DNA from 3 places in the Streptomyces chiangmaiensis genome. Region 3 is predicted to be linked to each of the others. Evidence: predicted binding sites of a transcription regulator. Region 3 holds the regulator's gene; each other region holds the start of a gene.
The links. The regulator HspR, encoded in region 3, represses chaperone genes until heat shock. The targets are predictions, from matches to a motif close to TTGAGNNNNNNNNNCTCAA.
Positions count from the first base shown of each region.

Region 1: the regulator HspR is predicted to act here: its motif matches at 3,938-3,956, upstream of lon (endopeptidase La).
Region 2: the regulator HspR is predicted to act here: its motif matches at 3,331-3,349, upstream of dnaK (molecular chaperone DnaK).

Region 1 covers NZ_JAYWVC010000032.1:35,203-41,800, reverse strand. The annotation lists gene VXC91_RS13270 (HAMP domain-containing sensor histidine kinase) at 1-276, opposite strand, end outside; gene VXC91_RS13265 (response regulator transcription factor) at 273-1,010, opposite strand; gene VXC91_RS13260 (spermidine synthase family protein) at 1,123-1,809, opposite strand; gene VXC91_RS13255 (rhomboid-like protein) at 2,061-2,891, shown strand; gene VXC91_RS13250 (GNAT family N-acetyltransferase) at 2,864-3,658, opposite strand; gene lon (endopeptidase La) at 3,979-6,396, shown strand.
Region 2 covers NZ_JAYWVC010000017.1:20,807-27,404, reverse strand. The annotation lists gene VXC91_RS08240 (hypothetical protein) at 1-71, shown strand, start outside; gene VXC91_RS08235 (alkaline phosphatase family protein) at 184-2,265, shown strand; partial or broken gene VXC91_RS08230 (DUF2201 family putative metallopeptidase) at 2,433-2,669, shown strand; gene VXC91_RS08225 (OsmC family protein) at 2,798-3,223, shown strand; gene dnaK (molecular chaperone DnaK) at 3,395-5,257, shown strand; gene VXC91_RS08215 (SAM-dependent methyltransferase) at 5,307-6,110, opposite strand; gene VXC91_RS08210 (helix-turn-helix domain-containing protein) at 6,154-6,598, opposite strand, start outside.
Region 3 covers NZ_JAYWVC010000288.1:736-7,333, forward strand. The annotation lists gene VXC91_RS40090 (helix-turn-helix transcriptional regulator) at 1-499, shown strand, start outside; gene VXC91_RS40095 (helix-turn-helix transcriptional regulator) at 729-1,766, opposite strand; gene VXC91_RS40100 (sugar ABC transporter substrate-binding protein) at 2,456-3,562, opposite strand; gene VXC91_RS40105 (heat shock protein transcriptional repressor HspR) at 4,347-4,796, opposite strand; gene dnaJ (molecular chaperone DnaJ) at 4,801-5,970, opposite strand; gene grpE (nucleotide exchange factor GrpE) at 6,043-6,598, opposite strand, start outside.

The DNA.
Region 1 (6,598 bases), on a different contig from region 3:
GTCACCGTGCGAGATGGACCGGGCCACGGCGTTCATCTCGTCCAGCGGGGCGGTGAGCGAGTGGGCCACGAACTGCGTGATCAGCAGCGTGGCGATCATCGAGAACACCGTGATGAAGCGCAGCTCGGTCGCGGTGCGCACCGCGATCAACAACAGACCCGTGGTGATCAGCACCGAGATCACGACCAGCGCGCCCAGCTTGGTCTTGATCGAGAACGGACGTACGCTGCCCCAGGGCTCCCCGGGGCCTCTTCGTGACGCCGGCCCGCCGCTCATGGCGTGGGCGTCTCCAGCGCGTAGCCGACGCCGTGCACGGTGCGGATGCGCTCCGCGCCGATCTTCCGTCGCAGGGCCTTGATGTGGCTGTCCACGGTGCGGGTGCCGGACGCGTCGGCCCAGTCCCACACCTCGGCGAGCAGCTGCTCGCGCGAGAGCACGGCGCGCGGCGTGTTCGCCAGGCACACGAGCAGGTCGAACTCGGTGGGCGTGAGGTGGACGTCCTCGCTGCGCACCCGGACCCGCCGCTGAGCGTGGTCGATCTCCAGTTCGCCGAGGCGCAGGATGCCGCTGCGCGGTGTCGTGGCGGCCAGTGCGGCCCGCTCGACCCGGCGCAGCAGCACGTGCACGCGTGCGGCCAGCTCACGCATCGAGAACGGCTTGGTCATGTAGTCGTCGGCGCCGACGCCGAGCCCGACCAGCATGTCCGTCTCGTCGTCGCGCGCGGTGAGCATCAGGACCGGCACCGGGCGCTGTGCCTGCACCCGACGGCATACCTCCAGCCCGTCGAAGCCCGGCAGCATGATGTCGAGGATCAGCAGGTCGGGCTGCCATGCCTCCGCCGTGTCGACCGCTGCCGGGCCGTCGCCGGCGGTTTGCACGAGGAATCCCTCGGCGCGCAAGCGGGCGGCGATGGCGTCGACGATCGTCGGGTCGTCCTCGACCACCAGAACCCGCCGCTGAGCGCCCGGGGTCGCCGTCGTGCCGTTGTGCGAGGTGTGTGTCTGCTCCATCGCCCGCCCCTGGGGTTGCTTTCCGGAATCCGTGGGGTGATCCCATGACTGCGTTTGACGCTTGAATGATCCGCGTCAGGGATGCAGCGTACGGGGAGTTACCGCCGGTCGGCTATCCAGGTCTGACAGCGAGATGCACGACGTCGGGAACGCCCCGGGCAACCTGGACCTCTTCGGTACGCACCCGCCGGAACCCGGCATTCCAGAGGGATCCTTCAAATTCCGGAGAGGGCTGCGCCGACCATACCGCCAGCACCCCGCCGCGCCTCAACACTCGTGCGCAGCCTGCCAGTCCGGCGGCCGAGTACAGGCTGTCGTTGTCGTCCGTGACCGTCCAGCCGGGCCCGTTGTCGATGTCGAGGCACAGGGCGTCGTACGTGTCCGACGTCTCATTGATGTAAGTAACGAGGTCGGCCTCGACGATGCGGGTGCGTGGGTCGGCGAACGCCTGCGCGGTCCGCGCGGACAGCGGGCCGTCGAGGTGCCAGTCGATGACGGCGTGCTCACGTTCGACGACGGTGATCTGACCCCAGCGCGTGTCCGCGGCGGCGTGTGCGAGCGAGAAGCCGACACCGAGCCCACCGATCAGGACGCTCGGATCCGAGCGTCCGTCCAGGGCGTCGTACGCGGCGTCGACGAGCAGCCGCTCCGAGCGCCCGTCGGAGGTGTCCATCAGGAAGCAGCCGTTGGCGATGATCTGCAGCAGCTCGCCGTGGCGCCGCAGCACGACCTCCCCGTGGGGGCCCTCGCGCCGGTCCAGGACTTCCGGGGTGTCGTAGGTGTCGTACGGATGAGGCATGGGCCACATTCTGGTGACGGGAGGCGCCGCGGACGACGTATTTTCCGGGGCGGCACGCCGTACGTGGTCGGTTCGCCCGTGCGTCGGGACGCCGCAGAGGTTCCGCGGGGACCGGACATCCGTTCGTGTGTTCGCCCCGGATATACGAAACACCTGGGAAGCAGCTGTGAATCCCGTCGCGGGCGGCGTCGGTCATGGACAGCGACGCGTGTGGCGCCAAGGGTGGTGTGTGACGGAAGGAGCACCGCACCTTGGAACCCACGGTTTCGGCGGCCGACGCCCCCTTCACCGCCCCCGGGACGGGTACGCCGCTCCTGGACGGCATGCCGCGCCAGCGCACGGCGCTGCCGCGCGGCGCTGCGGCCGTGCCCGCGCCGAGGTCCGTACGCACGGCGCCTCCACGTCCCTGGCTGCTTCTGCCGACCCCCACGGGTACGCCCTTCACCTTCGGATACGCCGCCGTCCTCCTCGTGACGTCGCTGTTCGCCGGGTACGCCGACCCGGCACTGGTGCACACCCTGTACCAGCAGTCCAGTACCGACGTCGCCCATCTGATGCGGGCGCCGGGGCTGGTGCTGGTCGCCAGCGCACTGTGGATCGCGGGCGGGCTGACGTCGTCGTACGCCCTCGTCTTCCTGCTCGTGCTGACGGCGCTGGAGCGGCGGATCGGCGGGTTGCGTACGGCTGTCGTCTTTCTGCTCGGCCATGTGCTCGCCACTCTCGCGACGGAGGTCCCGGTCGGACTCTCGGTGCTCGTGGGCGGCCTGCCCGACAGCTCTCTGCACCGGCTCGACTACGGCATCAGCTTCGGCGTCGCCGCGTGCCTCGGCGCGCTGACGGGACTGCTGAGGCCGTGGCTGCGCTGGACGGTGCTCATCATGTTCGGCGCCGTACTGCTCCAGGACCTGGCCGCGTTCACGGATCCGCTGAGCGACTGGGGCCACCTGCTGGCGCTGGCCACCGGCATCGCGACATGGCCGGTGTTGCGGCGCCGTCACCGGTCCCGTCCCGGCGGCGGCCGGGTGACCACGGTCGCCGCCCCCGTCGTGTGCGGTCAGGGACGGGGCGGCGTCCACACGTAGGGCGTCGTCGTGGTCACCGCCCGGAAGCCCAGACGGCGCAGGATGGGGGCGCTGTCGTCGGAGGCGTCCACATGGAGATAGCGCACCCCGCGGTCGGCGGCGAGGCGGGCGCGGATCGAGACGAGGGCTCGGTAGATGCCCTTGCCCCGCCAGTCGGCCAGCGTCGAGCCGCCCCACAGGCTGGCGAACTCCGTCTCGCCGCGGAACGCGAGCCAGGCCGCCGAGACGACCTCCCCGTCCGCCTCCGCCACGAAGATCGCGATCTCGTCGGGGCCGGCGGCGACCCGCCCGGTCAGATCGTCCGCGAGCCAGCTCCAGTCCTCTCCCCAGACGGCCGACTCCATCGCGGCGATGCGCCGCATGTCCGCATCCGCCGTGACCCGCCGCAGTGCGACGCCCTGCGGGAGGACGGGCTGCAGCGCGGCCATCTCCTCCGTGCGCCCGATGAGCACCGTCTCCCGGTCCTCGGGCACGAAGCCCGCGGTGCCCAGCCGGTCGACGAGGTCGGCCGGGATGTCGTGCCCGCGCGTCTTCCACTCCAGTGCCTCGCCCCGGGCGGCGAAGTAGTCGCGCTGCCGGGCGATCAGCCGGTCCAGTTCCGCCCCGCGCACCCCGAGGTCGCGCGGTCCGCTGACCAGGCCCCGGAACTGACCGACGATCCGCAGGAGCGGTCCGTCGTGCTCGTGGACGACGCCCACCGGAGGGGTGGGCGGGGCGCCGCGCATCTGGTCGTCGTACGCGGCGAGCAGTATCTCCGTCTCTGTCACGGGGAGACCGTAGGGCCGGCTGTGGCCGACGGGGCAACCGCTTTTTCGCCTCTTGATCGTCCGGAGTGGCATGGGCCGCCCACGGCGGACATGACGGGTCGGCAGGCCGGGAAGCCCCTTCTTCCTCCGGGCGTTGGAGCGGCAGAGGATCGCCACGGACAGGGCCCACCCGGGGCCGTGACAGTCGTGCCGTACCTCCTGACCTGCTGTTCACAGAATCGGCAGACGCGATCGCTCACAGCGAACACCCCCGGGGGAACAATCGAATCCTCTCGCGCATTGAGTCCGCATAGCTCAACTTGACTGCCGAAGGGGAGATCATGGCTTCGACGTCCACACCGCTCACCCTGCCCGTGTTGCCGCTCGACGGTGAGGTCGTGCTGCCCGGGATGGTGGTTCCGCTGGACCTGAGTGATTCCGAGGTGCGCGCGGCGGTGGAGGCCGCACAGGCCGCCGCTCGGTCCGAGCCCGGAAAGCCCAGGGTTCTGCTGGTGCCGCGCATCGACGGGACGTACGCGAGCACCGGTGTGCTCGGCACCGTCGAGCAGGTCGGCCGGCTGGCCGACGGTGACCCGGGCGCGCTGATCCGCGGCCGTGGCCGCGTGAAGATCGGTGCCGGGACCACCGGCCCGGGTGGGGCGCTGTGGGTCGAGGGGACGCGGATCGACGAGAGCGTGCCCGACCCGCTGCCCGGCCATGTGGCCGAACTGGTCAAGGAGTACAAGGCCCTGGCCACCGACTGGCTGAAGAAGCGTGGCGCCTGGCAGGTCGTGGACCGCGTCGAGGCGATCGACGACGTCTCCGCGCTCGCCGACAACTCGGGCTACTCGCCCTTCCTGACCACCGAACAGAAGGTGGAGCTGCTGGAGACCGTCGACCCGGTCGCCCGGCTGAAGCTCGCCGTCCAGCGGCTGCGCGACCACCTCGCCGAACAGGATGTCGCCGAGTCCATCGCCAAGGACGTCCAGGAGGGCGTCGACAAGCAGCAGCGCGAGTTCCTGCTGCGCCGTCAGCTGGAGGCCGTCCGCAAGGAGCTGCGCGAGCTGAACGGCGACTCCAAGGAAGGAGAGGAGTCTGACGACTACCGGGCCCGCGTCGAGGCCGCCGACCTGCCGGAGAAGGTCCGTGAGGCCGCTCTGAAGGAGGTCGACAAGCTGGAGCGGTCGAGCGACCAGTCGCCCGAGGGGTCGTGGATCCGGACCTGGCTGGACACCGTGCTCGAACTGCCGTGGAACGAGCGCACCGAGGACGAGTACGACATCCGTGGCGCCAAGGGCGTCCTGGACGCCGAGCACGCGGGCCTCGAGGACGTGAAGGAGCGCATCACCGAGTACCTGGCGGTGCGCAAGCGGCGCGCCGACCGGGGCCTGGGCGTCGTCGGCGGACGGCGCGGAGGTGCCGTGCTCGCCCTCGTCGGTCCGCCCGGCGTGGGCAAGACGAGCCTCGGCGAGTCGGTCGCGCACGCCATGGGACGCAAGTTCGTGCGGGTCGCACTCGGCGGCGTGCGCGACGAGGCCGAGATCCGCGGCCACCGGCGCACCTATGTGGGTGCTTTGCCGGGCCGGATCGTCCGCGCCATCAAGGAGGCCGGTTCTATGAACCCGGTCGTCCTGCTCGACGAGATCGACAAGGTGGGCTCGGACTTCCGGGGCGACCCGGCCGCCGCCCTGCTCGAGGTTCTCGACCCGGCCCAGAACCACACCTTCCGTGACCACTACCTCGAGGTGGAACTCGACCTGTCCGACGTCGTGTTCCTCGCGACGGCGAACGTCCTCGAAGCCATCCCGGAGGCCCTTCTCGACCGTATGGAGCTGGTCCGCCTGGACGGCTACACCGAGGACGAGAAGGTCGTCATCGCCCGCGACCACCTGCTCCCGCGCCAACTGGAGCGGGCGGGTCTGCGCAAGGACGAGGTCACGCTCGACGAGAGCGCCCTGCGCAAGCTCGCCGGCGAGTACACCCGGGAGGCAGGCGTCCGGAACCTGGAGCGCTCGATCGCCCGTCTGCTGCGCAAGGTCGCGGCCCAGCACGAGCTGGGCCAGAAGGAGCTGCCCCTCACCGTCCGCGACGAGGACCTGCGTGCCCTGATCGGGCGTCCGCACCACGTGCCCGAGTCCGCCCAGGACCCGGCCGAGCGGCGGACGGCCGTGCCCGGCGTGGCGACCGGACTCGCGGTCACCGGCGCAGGCGGCGACGTCCTGTACGTGGAGGCGTCGCTGGCCGACCCGGAGACGGGCGCGGCGGGCCTGACCCTGACCGGTCAGCTCGGCGACGTGATGAAGGAGTCGGCACAGATCGCCCTCAGCTTCCTGCGCTCCCACGGCGCCGAACTGGAACTGCCGGTCGGCGATCTGAAGGACCGGGGTGTGCACATCCACTTCCCGGCGGGTGCGGTCCCCAAGGACGGCCCGAGCGCGGGCGTCACGATGACGACCGCACTGGCCTCGTTGCTGTCCGGCCGCCTGGTCCGTACGGACGTGGCGATGACGGGCGAGGTCTCGCTGACCGGCCGTGTGCTGCCCATCGGCGGGGTGAAGCAGAAGCTGCTCGCCGCGCACCGGGCCGGAGTGACGACCGTCGTCATCCCCAAGCGCAACGAGCCCGACCTGGACGACGTCCCGGCCGAGGTGCTGGAGAAGCTGGACGTCCACGCCGTCACCGACGTGCGCCAGGTTCTGGAGCTGGCGCTCGCGCCGGCCACCAACGGCGCTGCGCCGGAGGTGCCGGTGGCGGCGTGACGCGGGAGGTTCCGGTGGCGGCGTGACGGACGCCACCGGATGCGGGAAGGCCCGGATCTCCGTGCGGGAGGCCCGGGCCTTCGCCGTGCCGTACGGGGACTCAGCCGTCGGCGAGCGCCTGCACCCGGTCCAGGGCATGACGTGCCTCCGAAAGGCTCGGTGGAGCTTGGTGGAGCTCGGTTGGGGTTCGCTCGGGCATGCC
Region 2 (6,598 bases), on a different contig from region 3:
ACGACGCCCAGATGAAGGCCCGCATTCACCGTCGTCTGTCGATGCCGACTGCGGGGTACGACGGTCGCTGACCCCGGGCCGGGTCGCTCGCGCGCGGTGCCTTTCGGGTGGTCCCGGGCGATGTGACAAGGTGGGGCGGGTCCCCAGGGGATCGCATCGGCCGGGATGTGAGGTGAGCGGGGCGTGGGTCGGGAGCGCTGGCGGAGTCTGATCAGCGGTGCGGGACGGAGCGTCGCCGTATGGGCCGCATCCACCGCCACCCTGCTCGTTCTCGCCGGGATCCTGCCCGACTTCCGGCTGCAGTCCGCGGCCGGTGACAGCGTCACCCGCATCGCCGTCACGGCAGCGGCCGGCGCCGGCGTCTTCGGTCTTCTCTCGTCCCTCGTGTGGCCCCTGCTCGTGCGGCTGCTGCTGCTCGTGCCGGCCCTTGTGCTCGGACTGCTGGTCTTCTTCCTCAACGGGTCCCTGCTGCTGCTCGCCCTTCGCGTCAACCCCTCCGGCCAGGGCGAGGCCGCCCCCGAGACGGCGGTCGTGGTCGCCGCCATGATGTCGGCGGTCGCCTCGGCCATCGGCGGAGCCCTTGCCGTACGGGACGACGACGCGTACCGCAGGCGGCTGTACCGGCTGGCCGCCCGTCGGCGCGGACGAGGCGACGGCCGGGCCGCGCCCGCCGCTCCTGCGGTCCTGTTCGTCCAGCTCGACGGCGTCGGGCACGACGTGCTCCGGGCGGCCGTCGACAAAGGGCTCATGCCGACCGTCGCCTCATGGCTCGATACCCGCGACGGCCGCGGACCGACCCACCGGCTCACGGCGTGGCGCACCGACTGGTCCAGCCAGACCGGCGCCAGCCAGCTCGGCATTCTCCACGGCAGCAACCACGACGTTCCGGCCTTTCGGTGGTACGAGAAGGAACACCGCGAGGTCATGGTCTGCAACCGGCCGTCGAGCGCCGCAGAACTCCAGCGCAGGGCCATCGAACGGACCGGTGACGGCGGCCTCCTCACCGTCGACGGCGCGAGCCGTGGCAACCTCTTCAGCGGTGGCGCCGACGAGGTCGCCCTCGTACTGTCCATCGCCGTCAGGAGGGGGCGGGAGAACCGGTCCCGTGCCGGGTACTTCGCCTACTTCAGCGACCCGGCGAACGCCGTCCGCACCGCTCTGTCGTTCCTCGCGGAGGTCGGCCGTGAGACGGGCCAGTCCGCCCGGGCCCGCCTCACCCGGCAGCGACCGCGCGTCAAGCGAGGCGGTCTCTACCCCTTCGTGCGCGCCTTCGCCACCGTCGTCGAGCGGGACGTCGTTGTCGCCGCGGTCATCGGCGACATGCTCGCCGGACGCAACGCGGTCTACGCGGACCTCGTGGCCTTCGACGAGGTGGCTCACCACTCCGGCCCGCACAGCCGGGACGCCGAGCAGGTCCTGCAGCGGCTGGACCGCTCGCTCGCGCTGCTCGCGCAGGTCGCCGAGCACGCCCCGCGCCCGTACCGGATCGTCGTGCTCTCCGACCACGGCCAGAGCCCCGGCGAGACCTTCCGGACCCGCTACGGGCTCAGCCTCGCCAATCTGGTGCGGGCAGGCTGCGGACTGCCCGTGCCGCGCAGGGTGGAGCGCACCCACAGCGGGGCCGAGGCGCGTGCGGCCGTCCGGGCCGCGCTGCACCGTCCGGTGGAGGAGGGCGGCGAGGGGCACCGGCCCGCACGGCGCCGCACCGAGCCCATCGTGCTCGCCTCCGGCAATCTCGGACTCGTGTCCTTCCCCGATGTGCCGCACCGGATGACCAAGGAGGAGATCGACCGCCGCCACCCGGCGCTGCTGCCCACGCTCGCCCATCACCCCGGCATCGGCTTCCTCCTCGTACGGAGCGAGAAGCACGGCGGGGTGGTGCTCGGAGCTCACGGCGCCGAGGTCCCGATCGACCTGCTCGCCGACGGGACCGGTCCGCTTGCCGGCTTCGGCCCCGGCGCCGCCGATGCCGTACGCCGCACGCACTCCTTCCCGCACACCGCCGACATCATGGTCAACTCCTGGTACGACCCGGACGAGGGCGAAGTCCTCGCGTTCGAGGAGCAGATCGGCTCGCACGGCGGACTCGGCGGTGCCCAGACGCGCCCCTTCCTGCTGTCGCCGGTGGCGCTGTCCGCCCCGGTCGAGGGCGGGGCAGCGCTCGTCGGAGCCGAGCAGCTCCACCGCCTCTTCCACTGCTGGCTGCGTGAGGGCGACGGCCCCCAGGTGCCGCTGTCCGCGCCCGAGGACGAACGAGCCGCCTGAGCCCGGAAGAATCCGGCGACGGCACGCGCACGAAAATGACAGGACGGCCGCTGCCGGTCATCTGCGAACCTCCACGGCGAGCAACCACGTCCGCGAGAGCGGCGCCGGTTCGGACCCGAAGCGGAGAGCCGCTGCGTGCAGGCAGCCGTCACCTTCGCCCGCATCGCCTGCCGGTCACCGACATCGCGGGCCGGGTACGGGTCCACGGCCGCGGCGGTACGGTCCTGCAGCCGGGGATCGATCTGCTGCACCGGGCACAGGACTTGCCGCCCGGTGCCCCGGTACTGGTGATCACGGACGGCTGGTGCGACGTACGGCGGATGCGGCGGGAACACGCGTATCCGATCCCACAGGGCGCGCGGCTGCCGTTCACGCCGCAGGGGCCGGTGTTCCGGGTGCGGTGAACCCGGAGTGCCGGCAGCGCGCCCGGGGGATCGGCTCGTCGTCATGTCAGGTGCCTGCGCCGCGTGCCGATGTGATCGGATGGTGCCTACGGAACCCGGCAACGGGCCCACACGCGAAAGGAAGAACCGTGGCAACCACGCGCACCGCACACACCGTCTGGGAAGGCAATCTGCTCGAGGGCAACGGCGTCGTGACCTTCGACTCCTCCGGCATCGGCCAGCAGCCGGTGTCGTGGCCGTCGCGCGCCGAGAAGGCGAACGGCAAGACCAGCCCGGAGGAGCTGATCGCCGCCGCCCACTCCAGCTGCTTCTCCATGGCGCTGTCGCACGGTCTGGCCGGCGCCGGCACCCCGTCCACCAAGCTCGAGACGAAGGCCGACGTCACCTTCCAGCCGGGTGAGGGCATCACGGGCATCCACCTCACCGTCGAGGGCACCGTCCCCGGCATCGACAACAACGCGTTCGTGGCCGCCGCCGAAGAGGCCAAGAAGAACTGCCCGGTCAGCCAGGCCCTGGCCGGTACGACGATCACTCTGGACGCCAAGCTCGCCTGACGCACACACATTCGAGGTGCCGCGCCCACCGCGAGGGGGGCGCGGCACCGCCGTTTCCGGGGTATGCGCCAGGGGGGCCGAAGGCATCCGCTGTGGAGCCGACGGCATTGACAAGGGACCACTCAAGTTTTGTGATGGAGTGCGGGAGCGCCCTGGCGGAAGGGGACAGCGATGGCACGTGCGGTGGGGATCGACCTCGGTACGACGAACTCGGTGGTGGCCGTTCTGGAGGGTGGTGAGCCCACTGTCGTCGCCAACGCCGAGGGCGCGCGCACCACTCCGTCGGTGGTGGCCTTCGCCAAGAACGGCGAGGTGCTCGTCGGCGAGGTCGCCAAGCGGCAGGCCGTGACGAACGTCGAGCGCACCGCGCGCTCGGTGAAGCGGCACATGGGCGAGGTGAACTGGCGCTTCCCGGGGAAGGGCGGCGTGGACGGCACCCGTTACCGGGCACAGGAACTGTCCGCCCGGGTCCTGCAGAAGCTGAAGCGGGACGCAGAGGCGTATCTGGGCGAGGACGTCACCGACGCCGTGATCACCGTGCCTGCCTACTTCGACGACGCGCAGCGGCAGGCCACCAAGGAGGCGGGGGAGATCGCGGGCCTGAAGGTCCTGCGGATCATCAACGAGCCGACGGCCGCGGCCCTCGCGTACGGGCTCAACCGCGCCGAGGAGCAGACGGTCCTCGTCTTCGACCTCGGTGGCGGCACGTTCGACGTCTCCCTCCTGGAGATCGGCGACGGCGTCATCGAGGTCAAGGCCACGAACGGGGACACCCACCTCGGCGGCGACGACTGGGACCAGCGGATCGTCGACCATCTCGTCAAGCGGTTCAAGGGGCAGTACGGCATCGACCTCGGCGCCGACAAGATGGCGCTGCAACGGCTGCGCGAGGGCGCCGAGAAGGCCAAGATCGAGCTGTCCAGCTCCACCGAGACGACCGTCAACCTGCCCTACATCACCGCCTCCGCGGAGGGCCCGCTGCACCTCGAGGAGAAGCTGACACGCGCTCAGTTCCAGGAGCTCACCGCCGACCTGCTGGACCGCTGCCGGACCCCGTTCCACCAGGCGGTCAAGGACGCGGGTGTGAAGCTGTCCGCGATCGACCACGTCATCCTGGTCGGCGGCTCCACCCGCATGCCCGCCGTCACCGATCTGGTCAAGGATCTCACCGGCAAGGAGCCGCACAAGGGCGTCAACCCCGATGAGGTCGTGGCCGTCGGCGCGGCCCTGCAGGCCGGTGTCATCCGCGGCGACGTCAAGGACGTCCTGCTGCTCGACGTCACCCCGCTGTCTCTCGGCATCGAGACCAAGGGCGGCATCATGACCAAGCTCATCGAACGCAACACGACCATTCCCACGCGGCGTTCGGAGATCTTCACCACCGCCGAGGACAACCAGCCGTCGGTCGGCATCCAGGTCTACCAGGGCGAGCGCGAGATCGCCGCCTACAACAAGAAGCTCGGCGTCTTCGACCTGACCGGGCTGCCGCCCGCACCGCGCGGGGTGCCGCAGATCGAGGTGGCCTTCGACATCGACGCCAACGGGATCATGCACGTCTCGGCCAAGGACCTGGCGACGGGCCGGGAACAGAAGATGACGGTGACCGGTGGCTCGGCGCTCCCCAAGGACGAGATCCACCGGATGATGCGGGACGCGGAGCAGTACGCCGAGGAGGACCGCAAGCGCCGGGAGACCGCGGAGACACGCAACCAGGCCGAGCAACTCGTGTACCAGACGGAGAAGTTCCTGCGGGAGAACGAGAAGCGCATTCCGGCGGACACCAAGGACGAGGTGATGGCCGCGGCCACCGAGCTGAAGGGTCTGCTGAAGGACGAGGCCGACACGGCGGCGCTGCGCGCCGGGGTCGAGAAGCTCGCCACCGTGAGCCAGAGGATGGGGCAGGCGATGTACGCCCAGGCCCAGTCGTCCGCCTCGGGCGACTCCGGCGACGAACGGGCCCCTTCCGACGACGAGTCGGTGGTGGACGCCGAGATCGTCGACGACGACAGGGACGCGAAGGGCGGGACGGCCTGAGGCGGCGGTGAGGACACGGGCCGCCGAGGCCGGCGGCCCGTGGACGGGGTCACGGCTTGCGCGCGACCCCCGCGTAGACCGGCACGATGCCCTCCGCCTGGGCCAGCACGTCCTCCGGCTCCGGCCGCCACCCGGAGACGGGGATCACGCCCGGACCCAGCAGTTCCAGACCGTCGAAGAAGCGTGCGAACTCGGCGAGCGAGCGGGGGAAGAAGGGTGTGCCGCTGTGCTGGAACAGACCGGCGGCCCGCTCGACGGCCTCGGGGTTCAGGTCGGGCGTGACCTGGGACAGGACCAGGTGGCTGCCGGGCGCGAGTGCCTCGACATATCGCTTCAGCAGGTCGTGGACCTCGTCGCCGAGATAGTGCGTGAGCGCGATCAGCGACAGTGCGACCGGCTGCCCGAGGTCCAGGGACTCGGCGGCGCGGTCGAGGATCGCGTCGGGATCGCGGACGTCCGCGTGGACATAGTCGGTGGTGCCCTCCGCCGTGCCGTGCAGCAGCGCCTGGGCGTGCCGCAGCACGATCGGGTCGTGGTCGGCGTACACCACCCGGGCGTCGAGCGCGACCTCCTGCGCGACCTGGTGGAGATTGGGCTCGGTGGGGATGCCGGTGCCGATGTCGAGGAACTGGCGCACCCCTGCGTGCGCCAGCGTCCGGGTGGCCCGGTGCATGAAACGGCGGTTGGCGCGCGCCCCGCGCCGCACGGTCGGGTCCGCGGCAAGGATCTTCCGGCCCAGCTCCTCGTCGACCGGGTAGTTGTCCTTGCCGCCCAGCCACCAGTCGTACACGCGCGCCGGATGGGGCCGGCCGGTGTCGATCCGGCCGGGCGCTGCTTGGTGTCCTGGCGTCATGCGCATGCTCCTCGGTAAGCGTGGGTCGGCCGGAGGGGCCGGGTCAGAAGGTGTCGCGGTACTCCTGGAAGATCCTTCTCGTGCGCTGCACGGAGGCCGCCTTCGCGGACATGTGGTCCAGGACCTCCAGGTGCATGGCCACCTCGGGGCGCGAGTCGAGATAGAGGGCGCCGGTGAGGTACTCGCTGTAGACCATGTCCGGCAACTCCGGCTCCCCGAAGCGGAAGAGCACGAACGGAGTGCACGCCCCCGGGTGCGGACCGGCGGCGTACTCGGCGACCTGCAGGGTGATCCGCGGATTCTCGGTGGCTTCTGTCAGCCTCTCGAGCTGTTCGCGCATCACCGTGGAGCGGGCGCTCACCGGGCGCCGCAGCACGGTCTCGTCCATGATCACCCAGAAGTGCGGCGAGTTCTCCCCGGTGAGCAGCTTCTGCCGGGCCATGCGCAGCGCCACATGGCGCTCGATGTCCTGGGGGCGGACCTGCCCC
Region 3 (6,598 bases):
CCGCGGGGTCAGCATCCGCACGCTCTACCAGCACACGGCGCGACACAGCCAGAGCACCCTCGCCTACGTGGACCGGATCTCCGACGGCAAGATCCAGGTCCGTACGCTCCAGGAGCTGATCGAGCGGCTCATCATCTTCGACCGGGCCGTCGCCTTCATCCCGGCCAGCGAGGACCGGCGCGTGGCCCTCGAACTGCGCCACCCCGGCCTCGTGCGGTATCTCGCCATGGTCTTCGAGCGGTTGTGGGTGCGTGCGGTCCCGCTGACCGAGGAGGTCCCCAACGACGTGGACCCCAACGGCATCACGGGGGTTCAGCGTTCGATCGCCAAACTCCTCATCGAGGGCCATGTGGACGAGGCGATCGCCCGCCGCCTGGGCATGAACGTCCGCACCTGCCGGGCGCACATAGCGAAGATCGCGGCCACCCTGGGCAGTGGCAGCAGAGCTCAGTTGGGCTACCTGATAGCGCAGTCGGGAATCCTCGAGCAGGGCGACTGAACCGTCGGACCCGAGGGAGCCGGCCGGTGAGCGTGCCGCCGCACGGCTGTGACCCCCGGCCACGCCCCTTCGCCGCAGGGCCGCCGTACAGCGCGCCCTGAACGGCTGCACGCCGCGTCAGCGGCCATCGCGAGCGCCTGTCGGGGAGCACACGGAGAGGGCTCCGCTCGAGCAGTGAGGTGCCCCACGACCGACGCTCGGCAGCACAAGCCGGTGGCGTCCGCCTGCCTCACAGCTCGCTCGCGGATTCAGGGCCACCGGGAGCGGTGGCCGGCAGCAGTTCGGCCGCGAGGGTGGAGCCGTTCAGGCCTGCCTGGGCGATACGGACGCCGAGCTGCGTCCTGCTCGCTGCGCCCAGGGTCTCCGAGAGCCGGGCGATGTGCGCACGGCACGTCCGGACGCTGATACCGAGGCGTTCGGCGACCACCGCGTCCTGGTGTCCCTCCGCGAGCAGCGCGGCGATCGAGCGCTCCCGGTGGGTGATGCCGTCGATGCCGGTGTCCGGGAGCGGGGAGGCGAGCGGGATCGCCAGACGCCAGAAGCGTTCGAAGACGGTCACCAGGTAGTCGATCACCGCCGGGTGCCGCAGTTCCAGCGCGATCGTGCGGTCCGGGTTGGCCGGGATGAAGGCGACCGTGCGGTCGAAGACGATCAGGCGCTCGGGCACCTCGTCGAGGGTGCGCGCCTCCGCTGCTTCACCCATCATCTCCATGTAGTTGCGCAGGCCCTGCCCGTGCCGGGCGACATGTGTGTACAGGTCGCGCATGCGCACGCCCCGGCGGCGCATCTCCAGGGCCCGGTGCAGGCCCTCGGAGAGCTCGTCCTCCCGGCGGATACCGCCGGGCTGCACCGTGAGCACCTCGGCCGTGCACTGCTCGGTCGCCTCGTCCATGGCGGCCCGGATCCGTGGCAGCCCGTCCAGGACGCGGATGGCCACGCCCTCCGGGGACCCCTGCTCGCGGCTGCCCAGCCCGGCGAACCACTCGACCGCGGCCACCACCGTCCCGACCCGCCTCTGGCTCGCGCTGACCTCCTCGTGCACGCTGCGCAGCAGCCGGGTCATGACCTCCTGCGGGGAGGTCGGCACCAGCCAGTCCATGTCGTCGGGGTCGGGGTGCAGCAGCGCGAGCTCCAGCAGACAGGGCACCGGCGCGGCGTCGGCGCGGGACACCCGGCCGCGGCGTACGGCCCGGGAGTACACATGGTTGCCCGCCTCGCAGAGTCGGTCAGCGCCGTGTGGATGCGCGTCCGTCCCGTGCCCGGCCATCTTCCACTCCTGGCTCCGACTCCTGGCTCCAGCGTCCTGAACGATGCAGCTCACCAGCGACGTCCCGGCGTCTGCCCGGACGCACACCGTCCGCACCGCGCCCCGCACGCCTTCGCAGCGCAACTATGCGCGGCACCGCCCACCACCGCAACACGGGTCCTGCGCCTCAACGCCCGTGAATGTCCTGGAATCTTCCATATCCTCCCCACCTCCGGAACTTCCGCTGCACCAAGCTGACGGTGGGTGAGATCGCCCCGCCTCGCACGACGGTGAGCGCTGCCGGGCACGACGGAGTGATCGGTCTGTGACGTGGGGCACTTGACGTCGGACCTCGGCGGACATGTCCGACCCGGCACGCATGGGACGACGTGTGGGACGGGTTGTTGGAACGGTGCGGTCGGGGCCGTTCCGTGCCGCTGCCGGCGGGGTCGCGGCCGATCGGGCCGGGTGAACTGCGGTTCGGGCCCGGCCGGATGACCCGAACCCGCACGACCACCCCGCCGTCGAGGACCGGGAGGAGGGAGGAATGTGCCCACGCTGGACGGCCGCGACCACGACGAGGTCACTGTGTACACAGGGGCGAACACCGAAGGGTGCCACAGAACCGCCGCAGCCGACGGGGGAATGCGCCGCAGGGGCGGGTTGAAACCGACCTCGGCGGGCGGGCAGTCACCCGCCCGCCCGGCGCATCAGTGCAGACGGACCGCCGCGCAGGCCGCCTTGTACTTCTCGGTGCAGATCTCCTTGACGGTGTAGATGCCGTCCTGGATCACCGTGTCCTTGATGTTGTCCGTGGTGAGCGCGACCACCGGCACCAGCATCGACGGGATGCTCTTCTGCGTCGGGCTGTCGACCTTGTCGCGGGTCAGCGCGTCGAACTCGATGGAGCGGCCCTGGACCTTGGAGACCGCCATCTCCGCGGCGTTGTTCGCCTCTTCCGGGTACGACTTGTACACACTCATGTACTGCTCGCCCGAGATGATCCGCTGGACCGCGTCCAGCGCCGCGTCCTGCCCGGTCACCGGCGGGATCTTGGTGGCGCCCGCGTCCTTCAGCGCGTCGATGATGGCGCCGGCCATGCCGTCGTTCGCGGAGTAGACACCGGCGATGTGGCTCAGCCCGATGGACTGGATCGCCTGGACCATGTTGGCCTTGGCGTTCTCCGGCTTCCAGTCCTTGGTGTCGTACTTCTTGGCGACGTTCACCTTGCCGGAGAGCTCGCTCAGCGCGCCCTCCTTGAACTGGGCCGCGTTCGGGTCGGTGGGCGAGCCGTTCATCATGACGATCTTGCTGGCGGCCGCCTTGGTGCCGAGCTTCTCCACGAGGGCGCGGCCCTGCACCTGGCCGACCAGTTCGTTGTCGAAGGAGATGTACGCGTCGATCGGGCCCTGAGCGAGCCGGTCGTAGGCGATGACCGGAATGCCCGCGTCCTTCGCCTTCTGCACGCCGGGTGCGATGGCCTTGGCGTCCACCGCGTCCACCAGCAGCACGTCCACCTTGTCGGCGATCATCTGGTCGAGCTGCTGGCTCTGCTTGGCCGCGTCCGCGTCGGCGTTCTCGTAGACGACCTTGCCCTTGTTGTCGGTGAGGGACAGCACCTGCTTCTTGATGATGGGGTAGTCGAACTTGTCGTACCGCGGATTCTCCTTCTCGGGCAGAAGGAGACCCACCGTGATGTCGTTGCCCTTCTTCGGGGTCGCGGAGCTGCTGCCACCACCGACTCCGTCGATGACTCCGCACGCGGCGAGCGATACGGCCGACGCGGAGGCGGCCAGGGCCATGGCGGTACGACGCACAGCGGTCCTACGGGTACGAGCGTTCACATCAGGTGCCTTCCGGGCGGGGGAGCAGCATTGCGACCCAGGTGGCTGAAAGCCAACGCGGCGACAGTATGCAGCGTCAAGAAGTACCGGTTAACGAGATGACAACAGCATCCGTGTGGAAGTCAAGTGAAAACCAAGAAAGTGTGGTGCGCGACCCGTTGCGAAACCTTTGAGCGATGGAGTTTTGGGCCCCGACCTGCGCAGATCCGGAAACCGACGTGCCATCAACTTCCTTGGGGCAACCAGTCGTTCATCGATCGACCCAAACGTGATCTACGTCACGCGCCGACGGGATCGTGGCCGTGCTCCTGCGGCACCTCGTACCTGTCACGCGCCGCACTCCTCGACCGCAGCGTGCACGGGCCTCGGCGAGCCACGCATCACTCGTCGTCGAACGGCGGCTCTTCACGAACACCCCATTCCCGGCACACCGATGGAGACAGACCCCGACCACGCGATCGACCACAACTGGGGCATCAGGACTCCGGCTTCGGCCCTGCCGGGCGACATGGGCGGGTGACCAGGGCGCCTGGACCACGCTCTTCACGGGCCAGGTCGGCGACCGCGACTCCTACATGGACACCACCGTGCACGAGGATCGGCTGGGCCTGTACTACTACCGCGTCGGCTACACGGACGCGTCGGTGCCGAGGTGGCCGGGCGGGCCCTGGCCTACGGCATCTGGGAACCCGGGCTCTGACCACGCGCGAAGGGGCGGCACCGGAGGTGTTCCCGGTGCCGCCCCTTCGGCGTGATGTCAGTCGGACTGCTGCCGCTTGGGCCGCCACACCACCAGCGCGCTGGTCTGCTGCACCTCCTGGTACGGCACCAGGTCACGACGGTACGAGGCGTGTACCGCGGCCTCCCGCTGCCGCATCGTCGCCGCCGCACCGTCCAGCGCGGCCTGAAGCTCGGCGACACGGGACTGGAGCGCGGCGACCTGGTTCTCCAGCTCGATGATGCGCTTGATGCCGGCCAGGTTGATGCCCTCGTCCTGCGACAACTGCTGAACCTGGCGGAGCAGTTCGATGTCGCGGGCCGAGTAGCGCCGGCCCCGGCCGGCCGTGCGGTCCGGGGAGACGAGCCCCAGGCGGTCGTACTGGCGCAGCGTCTGCGGGTGCAGGCCGGAGAGCTGGGCCGCCACCGAGATGACGTAGACCGGGGTCTCCTCGGTCAGTTCGTACGGGTTGCGTCGACGGCCGTCCATCTCCTCATGCTCCCTTCGCCGCCTGGAACAGCTCCGCCCGCGGGTCCTCGCCCGCGGTCGCCTCGCGATACGCCTCCAGCGCGTCACGAGCCTTCCCCGGCAGGTCCTTCGGGACACTCACCTCGACGGTGACCAGCAGGTCGCCGCGGGTGCCGTCCTTGCGGACCGCGCCCTTGCCACGGGCGCGCATGGTGCGCCCGTTGGGCGTGCCCGGGGGCAGCTTCAGCGTCACCGGGGGCCCGCCGAGGGTGGGGACCCGGATGTCGCCGCCGAGCGCCGCCTCCGCGAACGTCACGGGCACGGTCACCGTCAGGTTGTCGCCCTTGCGGCCGAAGACCGGGTGCGCGTCCACGTGCACGACCACATACAGGTCGCCGGCCGGGCCGCCCCGCTCGCCGGGACCACCCTTGCCGCGCAGCCGGATGCGCTGCCCGTCCGTGACACCCGCCGGAATGCGGACCTGCATCGTCCGGGACGACTTCGCCCGGCCGCTGCCCTTGCACTCCAGACAGGGGTGCTCGGCGATGAGTCCACGGCCCTTGCAGTCCGGGCAGGGGTCGGTCAGCGAGAAGCCGCCGCCCGAGCCGCGTGCCACCTGGCCGGTGCCGACACAGGTCGGGCACACCCGCGGCGTGCCGTTCTTGTCGCCGGTGCCCGAGCAGGCCTTGCACGGTGCCTGCGAGGACATGCGCAGTGGAACGGTCGCACCGTCCACCGCCTCCATGAAGCTCAGCGTGACCTCGGACTCAATGTCCTGGCCGCGCCTCGGCTGCGTGCGCGTACCCGCGCCGCCGCCGCGGTTGAACAGGCCCCCGAAGACGTCACCGATGCCGCCGCCGAAGCCCCCTCCGGCATTGCCGCCCTGGCCGCCGAAGAGGTCGCCCAGGTCGAAGTTGAACGATCCTCCCGCCCCGGGACCGGGACGGAAGCCACCGTTGCCGAAGAGGGCGCGCGCCTCGTCGTACTCCTTGCGCTTCTTGGGGTCACCGAGGACGTCGTTCGCCTCGGAGATCTCCTTGAAACGTTCCTCCGCCTTGGCGTTGCCCTTGTTGGCGTCCGGGTGGAACTCGCGGGCGAGCTTCCGGTACGCCTTCTTGATCTCGGCCTCGGTGGCGTCCTTGGGGACGCCGAGGACCTTGTAGTAGTCCTTCTCGATGAAGTCCTTGGTACTCATCCCCGACGCCCCTCCTTCCGTTCAGCGTTGTTTTCCGCGGGGAGCCCGGTGCGGACTCCCCTGTCGATCACGTCAGCCCTCGTCCGGGCCACCGCTCTCCTTGTCGTCGCCCGCCTCGGTCGTGTCATCCGCCTTGACCGTCTGCGCTCCCGGCTGCGGCTCGGCCACGGCCACCCGCGCGGGGCGGATGGTGCGCTCGCCGAAGCGATACCCGGGCTGCAGAATCGCCACGCACATCGTCTCGGTGACGTCCGGCGCGTACGAGTGCATCAGGGCCTCGTGGATCGTCGGGTCGAAGGGCTCGCCCTCCTTGCCGAACTGCTGCAGACCCATCTTCGCCGCGACGGTCTCCAGGGACTCGGCGACGGACTTGAACCCGCCGACGAGCTCGCCGTGGTCACGTGCGCGGCCGATGTCGTCGAGCACCGGCAGGAGCTCGGTCAGGAGGTTCGCGATGGCGATCTCCTTGACCGCGATCCGGTCGCGCTCGACGCGGCGGCGGTAGTTCTGGTACTCGGCCTGGAGGCGCTGGAGGTCCAGGGTGCGCTCGTTGAGCGCCGTGCGCACCTGGTCCAGCTGGGCCACCAGACCTGCGGTCTGTGCGGTTGCGTCCCCTGCCGGGGCCGCC